4 regions of the Sphingobacterium sp. BIGb0165 genome follow, and region 4 is predicted to be linked to each of the others. Evidence: riboswitches for the same ligand, from Rfam matches in the RefSeq annotation. Region 4 holds a riboswitch; each other region holds the start of a gene.
The links. Region 4 has a riboswitch for thiamine pyrophosphate ahead of thiM (hydroxyethylthiazole kinase). Riboswitches for the same ligand answer to the same signal wherever they lie in the genome.
Positions count from the first base shown of each region.

Region 1: it holds a riboswitch for thiamine pyrophosphate, as region 4 does, so the genes downstream of both, pnuC (nicotinamide riboside transporter PnuC) here and thiM (hydroxyethylthiazole kinase) in region 4, are expected to answer to the same signal.
Region 2: it holds a riboswitch for thiamine pyrophosphate, as region 4 does, so the genes downstream of both, thiS (sulfur carrier protein ThiS) here and thiM (hydroxyethylthiazole kinase) in region 4, are expected to answer to the same signal.
Region 3: it holds a riboswitch for thiamine pyrophosphate, as region 4 does, so the genes downstream of both, M2408_RS22240 (TonB-dependent receptor) here and thiM (hydroxyethylthiazole kinase) in region 4, are expected to answer to the same signal.

Region 1 covers NZ_JANUEB010000003.1:352,105-357,346, reverse strand. Annotated here, with positions in the region: gene M2408_RS08040 (C45 family peptidase) at 1-514, shown strand, start outside; gene M2408_RS08035 (phenylacetate--CoA ligase family protein) at 511-1,803, shown strand; tRNA gene M2408_RS08030 (tRNA-Arg) at 2,200-2,271, shown strand; gene M2408_RS08025 (acyl-CoA dehydrogenase) at 2,395-3,489, opposite strand; gene pnuC (nicotinamide riboside transporter PnuC) at 3,464-4,084, opposite strand; TPP riboswitch at 4,145-4,287, opposite strand; gene M2408_RS08015 (malate:quinone oxidoreductase) at 4,299-5,242, opposite strand, start outside.
Region 2 covers NZ_JANUEB010000001.1:286,446-291,687, reverse strand. Annotated here, with positions in the region: gene M2408_RS01230 (alpha-L-rhamnosidase) at 1-2,163, opposite strand, end outside; TPP riboswitch at 2,398-2,493, shown strand; gene thiS (sulfur carrier protein ThiS) at 2,554-2,760, shown strand; gene thiC (phosphomethylpyrimidine synthase ThiC) at 2,808-4,622, shown strand; gene M2408_RS01215 (thiamine phosphate synthase) at 4,619-5,233, shown strand; gene thiE (thiamine phosphate synthase) at 5,197-5,242, shown strand, end outside.
Region 3 covers NZ_JANUEB010000010.1:164,785-170,026, reverse strand. Annotated here, with positions in the region: gene M2408_RS22255 (lipopolysaccharide biosynthesis protein) at 1-543, opposite strand, end outside; gene M2408_RS22250 (acylphosphatase) at 549-830, opposite strand; gene M2408_RS22245 (amidohydrolase family protein) at 868-2,043, opposite strand; TPP riboswitch at 2,275-2,400, shown strand; gene M2408_RS22240 (TonB-dependent receptor) at 2,455-4,890, shown strand; gene dtd (D-aminoacyl-tRNA deacylase) at 5,028-5,242, shown strand, end outside.
Region 4 covers NZ_JANUEB010000005.1:407,684-412,925, forward strand. Annotated here, with positions in the region: gene thiD (bifunctional hydroxymethylpyrimidine kinase/phosphomethylpyrimidine kinase) at 1-337, opposite strand, end outside; gene thiE (thiamine phosphate synthase) at 334-969, opposite strand; gene thiM (hydroxyethylthiazole kinase) at 956-1,759, opposite strand; TPP riboswitch at 1,839-1,931, opposite strand; gene M2408_RS13680 (hypothetical protein) at 2,041-2,697, opposite strand; gene M2408_RS13685 (VanW family protein) at 2,859-3,698, opposite strand; gene M2408_RS13690 (hypothetical protein) at 3,752-4,915, opposite strand; gene M2408_RS13695 (dienelactone hydrolase family protein) at 5,049-5,242, opposite strand, start outside.

The DNA of each region.
Region 1 (5,242 bases), on a different contig from region 4:
AATAGGATTAGGCAACGAAAAGGCCCTAAACCAACTTTTAGCACATCATGGCATTGTTTTCCAACCCGAAAAACGTCTTGTCTGGGTATCAGCAAATCCTTATCAGCTTGGCGAATTTGTCTGTTATGACCTCAACAAGATATTTGACAGTACTTTACATCAGGCCGGTCATTCGGTATCAAGTGCAGAATTGAATATCCCTCAGGATCCGTTTTTAAATAGCAAGACCTATCAGAATTATGAGCAATATCGAATTTTAGACCGTATTATCGACCATAAATTAAAGACCAAAGAATCGATTTCTGAATCGGAATGGCAGGACTATCAAGAATTAAACCCATTGTTTTGGGCTGTTTATTATAAAAAAGGAAAATACTATTTCGATCAAAAAAGATACGGAGAAGCATTGGACCAATTCCAACGGGCTAATTCACTTGAAGTAACAACTGCGGTTGATCAAAAAAATATTGCTTCATATATCCGAAAGATCGAAAAGAAAGGAGATCATCGATGAACCCAAACATAGAACAAGCAAGTATTGAGGAAATAACCAGCTTTCAAGATGAAAAGCTTAGGACTGTTTTAAACTACTTAAATACGCATTCAAGTTATTACAGACGATTATTCAAAACTGAAGCGATCAATATTCAAAGCATTCGTGGTATCAGAGACCTGCCCTTACTTCCAACCACATCCAAAGAACAGCTGCAACAGTTCAACTGGGATTTCTTATGCGTTCCCCAAGATCAGATTATTGACTATTCTACGACTTCCGGAACATTAGGTACGCCGGTTGTATTCGGACTTACGGATGCAGATCTGGAGCGGCTTGCCTACAATGAAATGATTTCATTTCAACGTGTTGGTATACAAAAGGGCGATCGTGTGCAGATCATGACAACCTTAGATCGTCGTTTTATGGCTGGTCTGGCCTACTTCCTCGGTCTCCGTAAAATTGGCGCAGGAATACTCCGTATCGGAGCCGGTATACCACAAATGCAATGGGATTCAATACAACAGTTTAAACCTAAATTTCTCGTTGTTGTTCCTTCGTTCCTACTTAAAATGATCGCCTATGCCGAAGAGCACAACATCGATTACAATAATAGCTCTGTGAAAGTGGCTATTTGCATTGGTGAAAATCTCAGAACAGCCGAATTAAAAGATAACGAACTGGCCAAACGTATTCAGGAGAAATGGAATATTGCCCTATACTCCACCTATGCTTCCACCGAAATGAGTTCGGCATTTACTGAATGTGAAGCTTTCAATGGTGGTCATCAGCATCCAGAATTGATTATTACGGAAATACTGGACAACGATGGCAATGCCGTACCTGATGGGCAACTTGGTGAGCTTGTTGTAACAACTTTAGGTATTCAGGCAATGCCATTATTGCGCTATAAAACCGGTGATATGGTTAGACGGCATGCCGCCCCCTGCACCTGTGGCAGAAACAGCTATCGGATAGGTCCAGTCGAAGGAAGAAAACAGCAGATGATCAAATATAAGGGAACCACCTTGTTTCCTCCAGCAATGTTTGATGTATTGGCCAGTTATGAAGAGATTGAACATTATCAGATTGAGATATCCAGCACAGCAATTGGTACCGACGATATTCGAGTTTTAATCTCTGCCAAACAAGAAAATGCCGCTTTATTAAAGGAAATAAAAGATAGCTTTCAAGCTAAATTACGTGTAATTCCTACAGTAGAATTTGAACGGGAAGAGATACTAATTAGTAAAATTTATAATCCACTGAACAGAAAACCGACGTATTTGCTTGATAAAAGAGAGCAGTAAGTCTGGTAAAAATAAACAGTAAGCTCAATAAAAGAAAACGATAATTTGACTATTGACAATTTAATCGTACAAATCTGCTTTAAATAGGTCTATCATTAACGGCCTTTGTTCTGTAGTCAGTAAAAAAAAATAAGCGCTCAGATTTCGATATTGAGTCCATCATACCTGATGAAAACAGGTTACAATATCCTAATTGGTCAGGGCGAATGGAGCTTACTTTTACGCATAATATTAATAGACAAAAAGTTAGCAAAGAAAAGCGGAATGACGCAAATTATAAAAGCGGGGACGTTAAAAAACAAGAGAGATATACGCCAGAAATTCCCCACTCAAAAGTTTAAATTTTATAGCAAAGATTATTTGTAAGATCTAGAAAATAGTATATCTTTGCGACACGTCCCCGTAGTTCAATGGATAGAATTTCAGATTCCGGTTCTGACGATATGAGTTCGAATCTCGTCGGGGACACTTCCTATTTAACAATAAAAAGACGATCAATTGATCGTCTTTTTTATTTAACAATTATAACTCCATGCTCTTCAAAAATCTCCAGCTAAAATTCTATTGCAGCATGCTTGCCTAGCCCGACGTTTAGGACAAATTCTTTTGCAGCAATTTATGTTGAGATGCCGTAAATATATTCCGAAACAAAATATTGATTTCATTGTCAGCGGCTGCGCCCGAAATCCCCGTATGGGGATAGAGTTTAATGACATTGGACAAAATAACCTCCACAAAGTCTCTACTTTCTATCGCTATACGCTCATATAATGAGGTATTATCAACCTTATCCTTGAGATTCTCCCAAGAACGAGTCGCAAGCTCCAGGATACTATTTTCCCTAGCTGTATAGTCCTGCTGCATTTCATCTAATTTCCGAAAAGCAGTTTTACTTTCCATTTGCTCCCATTTCCCCTGATTGGACTTCAATACAAATAACTTCTCGATCAGATCCAAAAACCGATGGTACATCCCCATAAAATTCACCAATAAGGTCAACTCCGCAAATGGCATAAAAGGGTATTGATAGAGCAGCTCAGGTCGTGTACTTTTTGAGGCATCAATAAAAAAAGACTGGTTTTCGTCTACCTGTATATTATCTAGTGAAAAAGAATGCGATGCCGTCGCCTCAAGGCCGAAAGTATCCCAATCGTAATGAATCAATGCAAATTCACGCGCGACAAAGAAAGATTTTACAAGTGGATTTCCATCCTGATCCAACAGTTGTTGTCCATCCGCCTGGATATAGGCGTTCAAGGTAAAATGTGTCAGGTGGGGTGCTCCAGTAGCATATTTCCAAAGCCCTTTCAAGCGATAAGACTTGCCCTCACGCTCAGCGATGCCTGCAATCTGCCCACTTCCGCCAAAACATACCTGTTTTGAAGTGAAAATATCCTGCCCAACTTCAGGATCAATAAAACCAACAAAAAGATTCGCTCCCGCACATAAAGTTACCGTCCATGCCAATCCGCCATCCTGGTAGGCTAGCTCCTTCAACAGGGAAAGCCCGCCAACCAGATCCAGCCCCAAGCCATTCAGAGATTGTGGTACCCAGATTTTAAACCACTTGTTCAGGTATATCAGTTCAAGCTGCTCATCAGACAAACTCTTTTGCTGAATTGCTTTACGTTGCTGATCTTTTAGAACAGCGATAGCTGCATCAGTCAGTTGTATATTTTTTTTCATCACTTAATATTCTCCGCCAATTAAAATAGCCACTAAAAGCCATCACAAATAAAAATAAGGTTAAACCAGCATAAAGGAATAGACCTTTGTGTATAAGCAAGGGAATTGCCATCAGGTTACTGATGTTCAATAAAATCCAATTTTCAAGTTTACGTTTTGCCAATAGCCACATCCCCGCCCAAGCTGTACAGGAAACAAAAGAGTCCCATAACGGAACATCCGAATCAGTTAAATGCACCAGACCAAAATAGAACAATAGGAAACCGACTACACAGATAAAACCAACAATCTGCCAATCTCGGGCTGTACTACGACTGATCGGTACGATCGTATCACTGCTATATTTCCAATAGATCCAACCATAGATGCTCATCACCAGATAATAGAGATGCAACAAGATTTCTGCATATAATTTTGCATGGAATAATACATATACTGATATGATAATTCCTATTATCCCAAAGAGGTAATTGATCGATTTATTTTGCCTTGAAAACCAAACCTGCAAGATACCAAAACATACCCCCAGCCATTCCGCTATGGTGGCTTGTTGCATTTGCTGAATAAAAGCCTCGAAAATTGTATCAGAAGTCATTCAATTGTTTATTAGTTCGTGTAATTACATAATAAACTTATGAGCGGAAAAAACGGATGTTTTTATTGAAATTAAAATCCCTACGCCAGCATTATCCGGATCAGGTATATAAAAGCGATTGCACAAGGTCGTACAATCGCTTTTATTGGGTATAATCTCAGCCCAGATGACATTGTCATTTCCGAGCACCCCATAAGTATATTGTTTATTGAAATTAATCTATATCAATTAATTTTAACGCTTTATGCGTACGGATACGCGTCTCTCTACAAAGCTCAGCATCATCATTTAATGCTTTGCCATGCGAAGGAATCATCTCGCGTAATTTCTTGCGGTATTCATCTGATTTAGCACGCTCAGGGAAACATTTCTTCAATAGACTGATCATGATCGCCACCGAAGTTGATGCACCTGGAGAAGCTCCCAATAGCGCAGCGATAGAACCGTCTGCACTTGAAACCACTTCTGTACCAAACTCCAAAATTCCACCTTTCTTCTCATCCTTTTTAATCACCTGAACACGTTGACCGGCTTTCTCAATAACCCAATCTTCCAATTTAGCTGTTGGCATAAATTGTTTCAGAGACTCCAATTTATCTTTAGGAGATTTCATGACTTCCGTGATCAGATATTTGGTCAACGGCAAATTGTCAAGTCCTGCCGATAACATCGGACGGATATTGGATAATTTGATCGATGCAGGTAAATCAAAATAAGAACCTTGCTTCAAGAATTTGGTTGAGAAACCAGCATAAGGACCGAAAAGTAAGGCTTGTTTTCCATCGATATAACGGGTATCTAAGTGCGGTACAGACATCGGTGGCGCACCAACAGATGCTTTACCATAGACTTTAGCATGGTGCGTATTGATAATTTCTTCGTTTATGCATCTCAACCATTGCCCTCCCACAGGGAATCCACCATAACCTTTTGCTTCGGGAATACCAGATTTCTCCAGCAATAACAAGGAGTGACCTCCAGCGCCGATAAACACAAACTTCGCTTTTAGCTCTCTCTTTACCCCTGTTTTCAGATCTTTCACTTCGATTTCCCAACGGCCATCGTCTTCACGTTCGATATCAACAACTTCGTGGTTTAAGGAAATTGAAATATTTTCTTTGTTTGCTAGGTTATTAATCAAATCACGTGTCAATGAAC
Region 2 (5,242 bases), on a different contig from region 4:
TTTTGCCCCCAATACGCCAACATCTAAGTGAAAATTGGTCTCTTCTACCCTGCTATTTAAATTGGCTGCAACTTTGGCTTTCATCTCTTCTGGCACTACGCCCCAATATAAGGGCACACTCAACTCTGTCTGTGTTCCAGTGCTATAGATCCCTTTTGAACGATCCAAAAACTTCGCATTGATGGCATCTTTGATCTTCCTGCCCAGCATTTCGTATTTCTGCTGATCAGCTGTTTTTCCAAACATTTTTGCTGCGGATGCCAAAATTGTCGCGTCGACGTAAAAGTACACCGATGAGGTAAGCTCAAGATTAGATTGCGATTTGACCGGCACCCAATCTCCACGACCGAAGGTTGTTAAGCCATTGGGACTGATTCCATCCACGTAATCCACATACCGTTTGATATTTTCATAACATTCAGCTAGCAAGCTGGCATCGCCGTAAAACAAATAAGTTTGCCAAGGAATAATGGCAATGGTACTTGTCCAGTCCAAGCCATTTGCTGTACCATAGCCCCAGCCTCCTGTTGGTATGATATCAGGCAACACACCATTTTCCTGCTGTTCGTCCCGATGGTCTGCCATCCACTTCTCATAGACAGTGATGCCGTCAAAATTATAATAGGCTGTTTCGATTGCGAGATGACCATCGCCAGTCCAGCCATTTTTCTCCCGTTGCGGACAATCCGTGGGATAACCCATCAAGTTGGACAGGTAGGCATTATTGGTTGCCGCCCATAAACCGTTTATTAAGGGGGATGAAGTTTTCAGCTGGCCAATTGGACCTACATCACTATGCATGAAATAAGCCGTAATAGCGGATTCATCCAATACAATCGGCTCGCTGCTGCTTACTTCGACATAGCGAAAGCCTTTATAACCAAATTTCGCCATAAATTCGTCCTCTCTTCTGCCACTCAGCGTCAAGATATCGGTCTGAAAGGGCTCCAGGTCTTTATTCCCACGATAATATACATCAATATTGGACAAATCTAAGCGTCCATTTTCCTGTAATCGTTCACCATGCTTGATTTTGATCACCGTCCCCGCCTTACCACTAACCTTTATCTTTGTCACCCCGGCCATATTCTGTCCCATGTCAAAGACGTAGGTTTTCTCATCCATCTTTTTCATCGATTTCGGCGAATAGGATCGAACCAGGCGTATGGGTACCATCTGCTGCGAGACAATATGTGTAGAGGGTGGGTTCCGATACTGAATGGCATGCCACTGTGAATCGTCAAACTGTGGAGTATCCCATCCCGGCATCTCCAGACGGGCATCATAATGCTCGCCAGTGTAGATATTATTATAACGGATAGGTCCCGCCGCCGTCTTCCATTGTTGATCTGTAATTAGCGTTTCTTCACTACCATCCTGATAGACAATACGCAGGTTCAAACAAAATGTGGGACGATTACGCCAAGGGGCTTTGTCAAAATTCCATACCGCCAATGGTTGGTGATTATACCAGCCATTCCCCAAAACTACGGCAACTGCATTGTTTCCCTGCTGGATCTGACGGGTCACATCTTCCACCACATATAGTGTACGTCTATCAAATCGGGTATACATCGGATCCAGACGATGGTCACCTATTTTTTTGCCGTTTATAGAAAGTTCGTAAAGTCCCGCCACAGCAATATAGGCGCGGGCAGACTTAATCGGTTTGGTCGTTTTAAATGCTCTTCTGAAATACGGTGCTTCCTGCTCGTGAATATCCTGATTATCACTGATCCATTTTCCCTTCCAGTTCTCCATCCCCATCATACCGGTCTCAAATGAGGCGATGGAAGATGTACTTTCATTACTATTTTTGTCCCAGACAAGAACTTTCCAATAGTACTTTGTCTGCTGTTTCAAGCTAGTGCCACTATATTGAATCAACATAACCGAGCTCAGTTGCTTTCCGCTATTCCAGATGTTAGCTTTATTTTTCACCAATGCTATTGAATCCGTGTCTACCAAGATTTGATAAGCAGATTGCTTCGCCCCCTGTCGTTTATCGGCCAGTCGCCAACTTAAACGGGGATTTGATTTATCCACACCCAATGGATTCACAAGATGCTCACAGCGTAGTTCAATTGGCAGACATTCTTTTTGTTTTTGTGCATACAGTATTGTGCTTACACACAGTATCGTCATCAGTAAAATTTTTCGCATGTTTAGTTTATACTTCGTTCAACTTTTTATATTTCCTATCATAGCATTTAGGTCATATTCTAGGTGACAATGCGCGCATTCAACAGGAATACAAAAGTGTTAAATTGTTTTAGTTGATTTAAAAACGAATATATCAATTATTATCAAAATAATTAAACTGTACTGTCCTGCTACCTCGTTGCTGAAAATTAACAGCAATATTTTGGATTATTCATCAAAATAATCCTATATTAGTCTCGACTTTAGGGGTGTCTGCATATGCGGACTGAGATTTTACCCTTATAACCTGATCCAGATCATACTGGCGTAGGGAAAAGTAAGCTATCTTCTAGATACATTACTGTATCTTGTTGTAGCCATTCCTAAAGTTTTACCAAAAAAATAAAAGGAATGGAACTTACAATCAATCATCAAATCCGATTTTTCGACCCTGCTCCGAGCTCTCTAGCCGAACTTTTACAGACGGAACTATCCGGTAAAACCCAAGGTATTGCCGTGGCCCTCAACAACTGCGTTGTTCCCAAAGACAACTGGACCGCAACAGTTTTACAACCCAATGATCATATCCTACTCATAACTGCTACACAAGGCGGATAATATCGTATGGAGCATATTCAATTCAATATACCTAATTCCCCATTAACATGACATCAGAAAAAATCACACAAACCCCCTTTCCAAATTCAACCAAAGTCTTTGTTCCCGGTACACTCTTCCCTATTCAGGTGGCCATGCGTCAGATTTCATTGAGTCCGACCAAATTGAGCAATGGACAGATCGAAGTCAACCCGCCCATCAGCATTTATGACACTTCTGGCCCATATACAGATGGAACACAAGATATTGACATCCGTAAAGGACTTCCCCGTCTTCGTGATCAGTGGATCCTTGACCGCGAGGATGTCATACAACTTGAAGGCATCAGTTCGCAATATGGTCAAAAACGTCTGGCAGATACCACATTGGACGAACTTCGGTTTGCTTACAGCCATAAACCTAAAGTTGCTGCGCCAGGTAAAAATGTGACGCAATTACATTATGCAAGAAAGGGTATCATTACACCAGAGATGGAGTATGTTGCCATTCGTGAAAATCAACGGATAGAGCAGCTTGCTGATAGCACACCAGGCATGGATCATCAGCATCCGGGCGAAAATTTCGGTGCCAGAACTGTCGGAAAATATATTACGCCAGAGTTTGTGCGTGAGGAGATCGCTGCTGGTAGAGCAATTATCCCCAATAATATTAATCATCCGGAAAGTGAACCGATGATTATCGGTCGCAATTTTTTGGTAAAGATCAATGCCAATATCGGTAATAGTGCCGTGAGTTCAAGTATTGAAGAAGAGGTTGAAAAAGCTGTTTGGGCCTGCCGCTGGGGTGCTGACACGATCATGGACCTTTCTACAGGCAAAAATATCCACGAAACCCGCGAATGGATTATCCGCAACTCACCTGTTCCAATAGGTACAGTTCCGATCTATCAAGCGCTGGAAAAGGTCAAAGGTGTTGCCGAAGATCTCACCTGGGAAATATTTCGGGATACACTGATCGAGCAGGCCGAACAGGGTGTGTCATACTTCACAATACATGCAGGGGTTCTCTTGCGTTATATCCATTTAACAGCACAGCGGGTGACCGGAATCGTATCAAGAGGTGGATCCATTATGGCTAAATGGTGTCTTTTTCATCATCAGGAAAACTTCCTCTATATCCATTTTGAAGAAATCTGTCAGATCATGAAACAGTATGATGTTGCTTTTTCTCTGGGTGACGGTCTACGTCCTGGTGCAATTGCAGATGCCAATGACGCCGCACAATTTGCAGAGCTGGAAACTTTAGGTGAGTTAACCAAGATCGCCTGGCAGCATGACGTACAGGTAATGATCGAGGGACCTGGTCACGTTCCGATGCAGCTTATCAAAGAAAACATGGAAAAACAACTGGAATGTTGCGATGAAGCGCCATTTTATACCCTTGGTCCTCTGACAACCGATATCGCGCCAGGTTATGATCACATTACTTCCGCTATTGGTGCCGCAATGATCGGTTGGTATGGCTGTGCTATGCTCTGTTATGTGACACCAAAAGAACACCTCGGACTGCCCAATAAAAAAGATGTGAAAGATGGTGTCATCACCTACAAATTAGCTGCGCATGCCGCAGACCTAGCCAAGGGACATCCTGGGGCACAGTACCGCGACAACGCCTTGAGTAAGGCGAGATTTGAATTCCGATGGGAAGACCAGTTCAACTTATCATTGGATCCCGACACTGCCCGGGAATATCATGACGAAACTTTACCTGCAGACGCTGCCAAAGTAGCGCATTTCTGTTCGATGTGTGGCCCAAAATTCTGTTCCATGAAAATTACGCAGGAAATCAGGGATAGCGCAGCACAGGGTATGCTTGAAAAATCGCAGGAATTCATCGCCCAAGGAAAGGAAATCTATTTATGATCATTGCGTTGACAGCTGAGGAGGAATTCGCTTCAGAATTTCAGACCATACATGCACTGTTTGAACAGGGACTTGATCTTTTGCACTTGCGAAAATATCATTTTACAGATGAACAAATGCAGCGTTATGTAGCATCAATAGATGCAACATATCACGATAGACTGGTCCTTCATTCCCATCCGCAGCTGTCAAATGCACTTCATATTAACAGAATTCATTTTAATGAACATCATCGGCGAAGCGGCTTTTTTGACCAGCAGCTGACCAACTGTATCTGCTCGACTTCGGTCCATCATATCAATCAGTTCAATACGCTGGACAAATGCTGGAATTATGCCTTTTTAAGCCCATTATTTCCGAGCATTTCCAAAGCAGGTTATGGGCATCACGATGCTGTCCTGGATCAATTACAGTCACGCACCAATTTTGATGTTCATTTAATCGGTCTGGGTGGGATAAAAGCTGAAAACTGTCTGCTTTCAATAAAGGCTGGAGCAGATGGAATAGCTTTACTTGGCGCTTTATGGCAAGCCCCCGACCCTATTCAACATTTTATTACATGTAAACAACAACTATGCTCGAAAGACTACAGTATATCTCGCAGGGACTGACACTGGCAG
Region 3 (5,242 bases), on a different contig from region 4:
ATGTACCCAATCCGGTAAGAATAAAATAAAGAACAAATTTGAAATCACGGTAATACCAATATTGACAAATTTCAGTGCACTATACTTATAAGGTCTCCCTTCCGCACGTAATTTTGTAAATGGTATGACAGCAAGCGCATCTGCAACGAGAATAAATGCGAAGTATTTGATATATTTCTCATAAAGAGACACATCTCCACCATCCGCAAACCATGAAGCAATAGGTCTTGTGAAAACAAATACAGACAACAGTAATAAAGCGGAGGTAATTAAAGTAATAAAGAAGCTATTATTGTAAACTTTATTCTTATCCTGTGGTTCAACTTTCTGTAAATACCGGAAATAAGTTGTCTCCATTCCAAATGCTAGAATAGCATTCAGCATGGACATCCACGCATAAAAATTAGAATAAATTCCATAGATCGCCGCATCCTTGAATTTACGGAGATAGAGTGGTGTCATCAGGAATCCTATCATTCTTGAAACGATAGTAGTCACACCATAGATAACGGTATCGCTGAGAAATTTCTTTATTGTTGACACTAGGCTTAGGATTGGACTCTTTTAATCACTTCAAAATTAGAAAAGCCCTTCAGCTCACCTTCCTTAACTTCAACAGCTTCAACATTTGCATCCTCTGGACCTTCCTGGCAGAAGTCCATCATTGAATCGAGTGCAAAATCGTCACCTTCAGCTTCAATATAGACAGATCCATCTTTTTGATTGACAACAAAGCCTTTTACACCAACCTGATCTGCAACAGCTTTGGCCGTCAATCGAAAAAAGACTCCCTGTACTTTACCCCTTATTGAAATATTCAAATGTTTCATAAGAGCAAAAGTACAGAAGTTTTTGTGGAATTAAATACTATGCTAAACGTTTGATTTTAACTTTATCTGTCAAACGCATGTGTTCCATACCTTGGAGCAAAACAATTCCCGGCTTTTTACCTACTTCCAGAGATCCATATTTATCTTGGATATTCAACGCAACAGCCCCGTTGATTGTAGCCCATTGAATGGTTTGCAAGAAATCCAAATCTTCGAAATGTTCATGCAATGCCTTCAACTCTTCCAATACTGAAAGTGTATCGTTCGATGCCAAACTATCCGTTCCGATAACTAATGGTTGTCCAGCATTTATAAAATTATGAATTTTAGGTAAAGCACCTTCGATATATAAATTTGCTTTTGGACACAAACACCACACAACGTCCCGATCCATACGCTCCACAAAATCCAAATCTTTTAATGAAGTATACGTGTTATGAACTAACAACAACTTATTCGGATAAGGCAAATAAGGTAAATAAGACTGGATCGAATTCCGGGCTTGCGCTTTAATAGAATCTGCATTTTTTCCGATACTCTTATAGAAGTCCAGGAACTCACCTGTCTTGTATCTAAACAATTTATTCTCTTCGTCACTCTCCTGATTATGAATACTAATGATGTTCGTCTCAGGGACAGCTTTTTTGAATTTTTTGAAAAGAGCTTTTGAACAGGAATAAGGTGCATGTGGCGTAATCGACACATGGCCATTTCTGAATTCTTGCGTCAACGATTTCGCTTCTTTTAATTTAAAATCAGCTTCCTCAGGCTCAACACCAATAACTTCTACAAACGTATGATAAAGTATTTGCGATTCCTCCTTCAGTGTAGAAGAGTTATCTGTATTCACATGATCGCCGACAGCTACAATACCATTTTCATACATCTCTTTATCCGCCTTTGCCATTGCATCATCCATTTTCTTCATTGAAGCACTGCGTGAAGTCATCACCTGACTCAAGAAATTCGGCAGACCGGTACCTTTGGGTACTACACCTTTCATATGTGACAATTCAAGATGGCAATGGGCGTTGATAAAACCTGGAATAATAACGCCATCATACCTTTCGATCTTGACTTTATCATTCAAAGTAAACGATGCGGGGTCGTAAATACCCTGAATTACCCCCTCTTCATCTACCGCCACAATACCATCTTTTATTGGCATTGAAGTGATCGGTAGAATATAATTTGCGCTTAAATATTTTAACATTTTATCTCCTCACTCTCAAATTAGTAATTAAAAATTTTTGACCGATATGAATACATACTAACAGTAGAAAACTCTATGCCAAGGTACCTAAAAAGAACAATAAATACCAAAAACAAGCCTAAACGTAAAACTTTAAACCATAAGGAAATTTTAACAAATTTTTAACTAGACTGTTCTTTTGTCAAAAAACACATCATGTTATACCATTTCGATTTTAATGTATATATTCGCATCATCGAATAGGGGTGCCTTGTTTTGTCAGAAACACAAATAAGGGCTGAGATTATACCCAACAGATTAAGTTCTGTGCACCTGATCCAGGTAATGCTGGCGGAGGGAGAGGTTAGTTAAATAGAACGATCATAGTGACCCCTTTCTATGATTTGTTTAACTTAAACAAAATACATCAACATGATCAAATTTTTGATTTGTAGCGCTTTAGCTACTGTTTCTATCCAAATTGCTGTTGCTCAGCACAATTTGACGATTAAGACCGTAGACAGGAACACACAAAGGCCGCTACAAAATGCATCTGTATCCCTGGATGGACAGGCTTCTTTTACAACCAAATCGGACAAAGACGGTCTGATCAAATTGTATAATATCCAGAAAGGGAAGCATTCTGTTCAAGTTTCTTTTATAGGATATCAAACCTGGACCCAAAACCTAAATATTGAGCATGATATGGAATTGACTGTCCAACTTGATCCTAAAACAATTCGAACAGAAGAGGTACTCGTTGTATCTACCAGAGCTAAAAAGAATGCCCCAACAACATTCAAGAATATCTCAAAAGAAGAGATTTCCCGAAATAATCTGGGGCAGGATATCCCCTATCTATTGAATCAAACACCTTCTGTCCAGGTCAACTCCGATGCAGGAGCCGGCATAGGATATACAAACATGACCATTCGGGGATCTGACAACCAGCGCATCAATGTAACTCTTAATGGAATTCCACTAAATGATGCTGAAAGCATGGGCTCATTCTTTGTCAATCTTCCTGATTTCGCATCATCTACTGAAAGCATTCAAGTACAACGGGGGATTGGAACCTCAACAAATGGCGCTGGTTCTTTCGGCGCCTCGTTAAATATTCAATCAAATACTCTAGCCGAAAAACCCTATACCGAACTTAACAATTCATTTGGATCTTACAACACTTGGAAAAATACAGTGAAGCTAGGTACAGGATTGATCAACGACAAGTTTGCTTTCAATGCCCGGTTATCAAGGATTAGCAGCAATGGCTATATCGAAAGAGGCGCCTCAGACCTACAATCTTTTTATATCGACGGGGGCTACTACGGTAAGAAACACATTTTAAAAGGAATCGTATTCTGGGGGAAAGAAAAGACATATCAGGCTTGGAACGGGGTACCAGAACCCTTGATCACAGGGGACAGATCCCGTATGGACGATTATGCAGATTATGGGTTAGAAATAGCTGGAAAAGAAAAGGACCGTTTTATGAATGCAGGAAGGAACTATAACCTATATACCTACAAAAATCAAACGGACAATTATACACAGAAGCATCACCAACTTCATTACACCAATATCCTCAGCGACAAGCTTACGCTAAATACCGCACTACATTATACAAGAGGCTATGGTTACTATGAGGAGATGAGACCAGCCGATAAGTTAAGTAAATATGGTTTACCAGATGTCATCATTGGCCAGGACACCATAAAAAAAACAGATCTAGTCCGCAGAAGATGGCTTGACAATTACTTTTATGGTATGACCTACGCTCTTAATTACAAACCCAATGAGCAACTTGAAATTATTTGGGGTGGTGCATACAATCAATATCGAGGAAAACATTATGGTGAAGTAATCTGGGCACAGTATGCCTCAACGGGATTTATAGATGACAAATATTACTTTGGAAAATCGCAAAAAAATGACTTCAGCAATTTTCTAAAGGTCGATTACAAATTGGATAAATGGATTTTAATGGCCGACGTGCAGTACAGAAATGTAGACTACCACATGTATGGCGATGATGATAAGGTCAAAAACTACAATTACCACCCAAAATTCAATTTCCTAAATCCCAAGGCGGGAGCAACCTATCTATTAAATGATCATGCAAATATCTATGCTTCCTATGCTTTCGCACAAAAGGAACCTGTCCGGAAAGATTTCATAGAGAAAAACAGCAAACTTCCAGATCCAACGCCAGAAAAAATGCAGGACATCGAAATTGGATATAGATTCACTAACACCAAATTCAATATTGGATTGAATGGATATGGTATGTTTTATAAGGACCAATTGATTCCAACAGGTGAGATCAGTGATACAGGTTCCCCAATCCGACAAAATGTGAAAGACAGTTATCGAATTGGACTGGAATTTGACGGAGCCTGGAACATCAATAAGCAATTGAACTGGAAGGCTACAGCTACCTTCAGCCAGAATAAGATCAAGAATTTTGAAGAAGTCATTGGCGACCTCAGAATCTCCTATCCAAAGACTGATATTGCCCTATCGCCAAATACGATCTTATCCAGTAACTTCTCCTATAGCCCTATTGAACCACTCACATTTTCATTACTATCAAAGTATGTAGGACGACAATATCTCGATAACTCTTCAGCGAAAGAAAGAAGCATCTCTTCATACTTTGTTAATAATCTGCTAGCGAATTATAATTTTACAGCTTTAGGCATAAAAGACATTAATCTAAGTTTACAGATAAACAACATCCTGAATGAAAAGTATGAAACAAACGGTTATACTTTTGGTTGGATGGAAGGCGATACCAGAAAATATTACAATTTTTACTTTCCACAGGCACCTACAAATTTTATGTTAGGCTTAAATATCAAATTTTAACAATTAGAATCCCGCATATATAGAAAACCTCCTTCTCTTCAATAGAAAAGGAGGCTTTTTATTTTGGCGCCAATAAATATTAGATTGGATCGTGTTTGACGATCGGAATTTTTAACTTTGGTTTTATACTTTTCATTATGCGTGCAGTAATACAACGGGTAAAACATGCTTCCTGTGCAGTAGACGAACAGATCACCGGACAGATTCAAAAAGGTTTAGTTATCCTATTGGGAATAGAAGAAGCCGATACAATTGAAGACTTAAAGTGGTTGGGACAAAAATTCGTTAACCTACGAATTTTTGAAGATGAGCAGGGACTAATGAATAAATCCATACTGGATATCGGTGGTAA
Region 4 (5,242 bases):
TCACGGGGTCAAATACAATTGTTCCGCGGTAATCTTTCAAATAGCTGCTGATCAGTTCGACAAGCTCAATGTTATGAACCATCCCGATTTTGATCGCATCGGGATAAATATCATCGAAGATCGCATCCAGTTGCTCACGCACTGCTTGGGTCGGTATCTCGTAAATATTCCGCACCCCCTGTGTGTTTTGCACTGGTAATGCCGTTAAGACGTTCATGGCATAACATCCAAGGGCTGATATAGTTTTCGTATCGGCTTGGATACCGGCTCCGCCACTGCCATCAAAACCGGCAATACTCAGGACGGTGGGCACTGTATATTTTTTCGTTATGTTCATGTTAATAATTCTTTTAATTGAGCGCTACGCTCTCTTGGATTTTTACTTTGGCAAATTGCCGATACGACCGCAATGGAATCTGCGCCAGACAGCCAGGCACTTGCGCTGGTATCCAGGTTCATGCCTCCGATGGCGATCAAGGGCTTTTCGGTTAAATTCCGTAGCTCACCCAGTCCACTGATTCCCCAGGTTGTAATGGTGTCTGTTTTTGTTTTTGTTGGAAAAATTGGGCTGACTCCAAGATGGTCTACAGCGGCCATCTGTTTGCTGTCAAGTTGTGTCCTATCTTCAAGCGACCAGCCAATTTGAAGACGCTTTCCATATTTTTCCCTTATTTCTATAGGTTGACGATCGTTCTGTCCGACATGTACCCCCCATGCCTCGATTTCAATCGCAATATCCACAGCATCATTGATGATTAAAGGGATTCCGTAACGGTCGGTAATCTGCTTTAGCTTCTTGGCTTTTTCCAGAAACCCTGTCGGCGTTTCGTTCTTTTCGCGTAACTGAATAATATCTACACCACCGATTATGGCTTCTTCGGCAACATGGAGCCAAGATTGTGGGTAGCAGTCCTGTTCGGAGATAACCAGATACAAGGGGTAAGGAAACAGGGGATTAATTGCCATCATGCTTCAAGTTGAGATGCATGCGGATACGCTCTTCATTCAGCAGATAGAGTTCATCATAGAGATTCATCTGTAAGGAACCCGGACCAGCGGATCGCGCTGTAGCCAGCTCACCTGCTAAGCTCAAAAGGGAGACACCGGCGGTCGCTGCTTCAAAAGGATGGTCTGTGACTGCTAAAAATGCACCGATGAGTGCAGTTGCGCTACAGCCAAGTCCGGTAACCTGGGTCATCAAGGGGTGTCCATTGTGCACCTCAGCGGTATGCTGTTCGGACAGGATATAGTCTACCTTTCCGGAGATGCAGATGATAGATCCCAATTGTTCTTGTAATGCTTTACCAAAGCCGATAGCTGCTTTGCTATCTGCGGTGCTGTCTACACCTTTGGTATTGACCTCGTTGAAATTGTAGAGGCTCATGATCTCTGATGCATTTCCCCGTATCACAGTTGGCTTTAACTCCAGGAGGTTTGCCAATAAGTCATTGCGAAAAGCGGATATTCCCGCACCCACAGGATCCAATACCCAAGGGCGGCCAATGTTATTGGCATGTTCCGCTGCAACAAGCATGGACTCGGCGGTAAGTTCACTCAATGTGCCGATGTTAAGTACCAACGACTGGGCAAGATCAACAACCTCGCGCACTTCGGATGGACTGTGAACCATGACTGGGGAAGCTCCAAGAGCAAGGAGCGCATTGGCGGTGCTATTCATCACCACCAAATTCGTAATATTATGTACAAGTGGTTTTTGTCGTCTGACCTGTGCTAACAGATCGATAATTAAATCTTCCATTCCTTTTTGTTCGCTATGTTTGTTGGTGGCTTTGTCAGGAAGAAATGAGACAGATGGGCTGTCCGGTATATTGTAATATACGTAAGCGGTTGCTTTTCCCTACGCCGGTATAAACCGAATCAGGTTCGAAGGGACTATCTCAATTCTATACAGAATACCCCCAAAGCCATATCAAATTTAGACAAAAAAAAGGACTTTTTATAACCAGTGTTTTATTCGGTCCGGGAACAGTAAAAATGACTGCGGGGGCTTAGACTGAAGTAGGGCTTTAGTGACGTAAATTACTGTTTGAGAAATTTGTTTAAATCTTCAGTCTTAGTACCAATATAGTTTATGCTTTCTTCATCAATTTCAAATTTTTTAGTTGTCAAAATTCCATTTTTGTTCAAGTACCCTAATTTGATGTCGACCGAGAAGGGGTAATTAATCTCCTTATACACGTTTGCTTTCTTTTGAAATTTATTGTTATGATAAAACAAAATATCGACACTTCTTTCCGTCGGGGGGAAATCGTATGTAGTATCTAAAAAAGTTTTGTATGATTTTATGTAAACCAATTTGTTGTGACCTATTTTTGAGGAATCAAATTCAATAATTGAATCAATTTTTACGTTTTTTTTCGTTTCCAGGTATTCTTTTCCAGCATTATTTCCAAGCTTCTTTTTTCCGTTAATTTTGTCAAAGAAATCCAACTTGTCAAATTTTTGTTGAATGACAGAATCATTTTTTGACATAGCATGACCTTCATCGAAAACTCCGTTATACCATTTTTCTGGAAAATCGTAGGCTACTAAAAGTGAATCCCCGACTTCGTTGAATTGTTTATCTTCAATACTTGTTTTAATATGCGCATCATCACGGTGTGCATGTTTTGTTGCTTGATTTCCCGAACAGGATACTAAAACTACGATAGAAAATAGTGCAATGTTATTTTTCATCCCTATAAATTATTTGTTCATCAATTATTTTAGATGAAGTTATTATTCATAAATATTTATTTTCAGGTTATTCAGGAGTTCGGTTTACTCGGATCATGCTACCTTCGGCGATTTCATACTTGATCATTTTACTAATGACTACTCGTGTACTATTGGTAAGTTTACCGATATTCATTTTCAGCTGGCAATTCCGTATAGTCAGGTGGGGTATAAGTAACGCGGGCAAAATTTTTCGTCAGGAGTTCCGTATCAACAACCTTTCCACCCTGAAATTTTAGGAATTTTTCCCGCCAAATTTCATTTTTTCGATAGAATTGATCTCCTATTTTAAGGAATTGATGCTCTTTTTCAATGACGTGATAGGCAAAATCAAGCTCCTGATCGATCCTTAGTTCACCTTCAAGACATTTTTCGGTAAACCAGAGATTGATCTGAAACGTGTAGGGTGTATTGTTGGTAAACTGATAGTCCCGATAGTTGTAAAATACCGTTGCACCGCTTCCGAAAGGTAATACACGCCCATCATCGGGAAACGGATCAAAAGAATGGTGATAACGCTCCATGACTGTCAGTGGGCTATGGATAACAAGCCAATGGATCAGATTGGAGATCTGGCAGATCCCACCACCGGTACCTGCCCGTGCTTCGCCGAAAGACAATTCCATCCCCGGAAGATAGCCTTTCTTTTGTGTGGGCTGGCCGACCAGTTTACAGAATGAAAAGGTTTCACCGGGTTGGATCAGTATACCATTGATCTGCTTTGCTGCAATCTTTAGATTGGTCACTTTATTGATCTGCAGCTGCATATTATTTTCTCCCAGCTTCTTTAATAAAACGGACTGGTGTTTTTTGATGCGGTACTGCAGTGCTGTTGTAGATTTGGTTTTTGTGTACTTTTTATTATCCAGTAACCAAATGGCTTTTCTTTGTGTCCTTCTTGCCCAGACAGCAAGAAAATACAGCAAAGGGTGACGTTGACTTATTAATTTCCGTTTTTTCACTAATGACAAATGATGGTTTATTGCTTCCTTCTATTTCAGTTTGCGCGTTTTAATTATGGAGAATTGGAGGAACTTTTCTTTGTTTGTATTGTTTTAGAGGTGATTTTATTCTGCTTATCAAATACAGTGCTCTCATATTGATAATCGCCCTGTTCTTTTGAGACTATTTTCAATTCCAATGTACCATCACGATAAAACAGGTAGGTGCTTTCGTTGCCTTGCACAGCTATTTTGGATTCGGCAGTGAGCTTCCCCGTCGTGTCAAATACCTGCCACGAAGAGAAATTGTCTGCTTTTGGGTTATCGTAATAATACAGTGTACGTTTTTCGATAGCGTCATTTAGCCCTGAAGCTTCCTCAATAAGCTGCCCATTTTCATTGTAACGGTGGTCGACCCAATGCATCCGTTGGTAAACGAAATGAATGGACTCCTCCCGGACCACTTGATATTGATCATTTAAATGATGGATGGAGGCGGTTCGCCGCTCAGGATCGGTAATGAGAATAGCATGCGGTAAGTATTGATAAATTGTACTAGAGGACCATTTGCTGTTTTGAAGCTGTTGTATCGAATCGATTAATCCCCATTTGTTGTAAAAATATTTGGTGTAATAGTTGACCCCATTAGACAAATTGTTTGCCGAGAGTTCTTTGCCTTGCTGATAAACGGTTGTTATAATTCCGCTGGGTTTTTCGAGGTTCTCCCCTGTAAAAGTCTGCGAAATATAAGTTCCGTCATATTTGCCTTTTTTCTGAGTGGAGTAGATCGGAAGATTGGATCGGGAAATGATGGCCTTAGCATATTGCTTGGATGGTTTAAACGGAATAGCTGCGATGGAATCGAAGAATAGTTTTGCACCGTATTTAAGCGCTTTTTGAGCTGTACTTGTCTGCTTATTGTTTGTTAATATTTGCTTTGCGGCCTGGAGATAGCTTTGACTTTCATAGATCACTTTTGGTCGGCTCTGACCATCAAACAGGATCATGGCATTTCGTTGTTTGAGGGTCGGTACATCCACTGTCCACTTACGCTTGTTGACAACAAAAGTAAATTTTTGGGCATCTGTTTTTGAGACCAACAGTTTGGTGGTACTATAGGGAACCTGTCTAATAATTTCATTTGCCTTTTGATCATGGAGACGCATCGAGAAATCTGTTGATTTATCGGATTCATTGGTAACGAACAGGATCGCCTGGGTAGGCGCTCCGATTTCCATTGATTTTATCGTTTGGGATCGTGCTACAGTCGTACAGAACAGGAGTACCAATAACTGGAAAATGATCGGATGGAGCGCTATTGATCTGGAATGACAGTTCATTTGAATAGGGGAAGCTTTGTCTTTATATACTTTAGTTTAGTACTTCTTTTAGGAATAATAAAGTATGCTCCCAGGCACGTTTGGCCATGACAGGGTTATATTCTGGTGATTCCGGATTGGTAAAGGTATGGCCAGAATTGGCATAGGTGATGATCTGCCAGTCCGCTTTTCCTTCATTAAGTTCCTTAACCAATCCATCATAATCTTCTTTTGATACACTTTTGT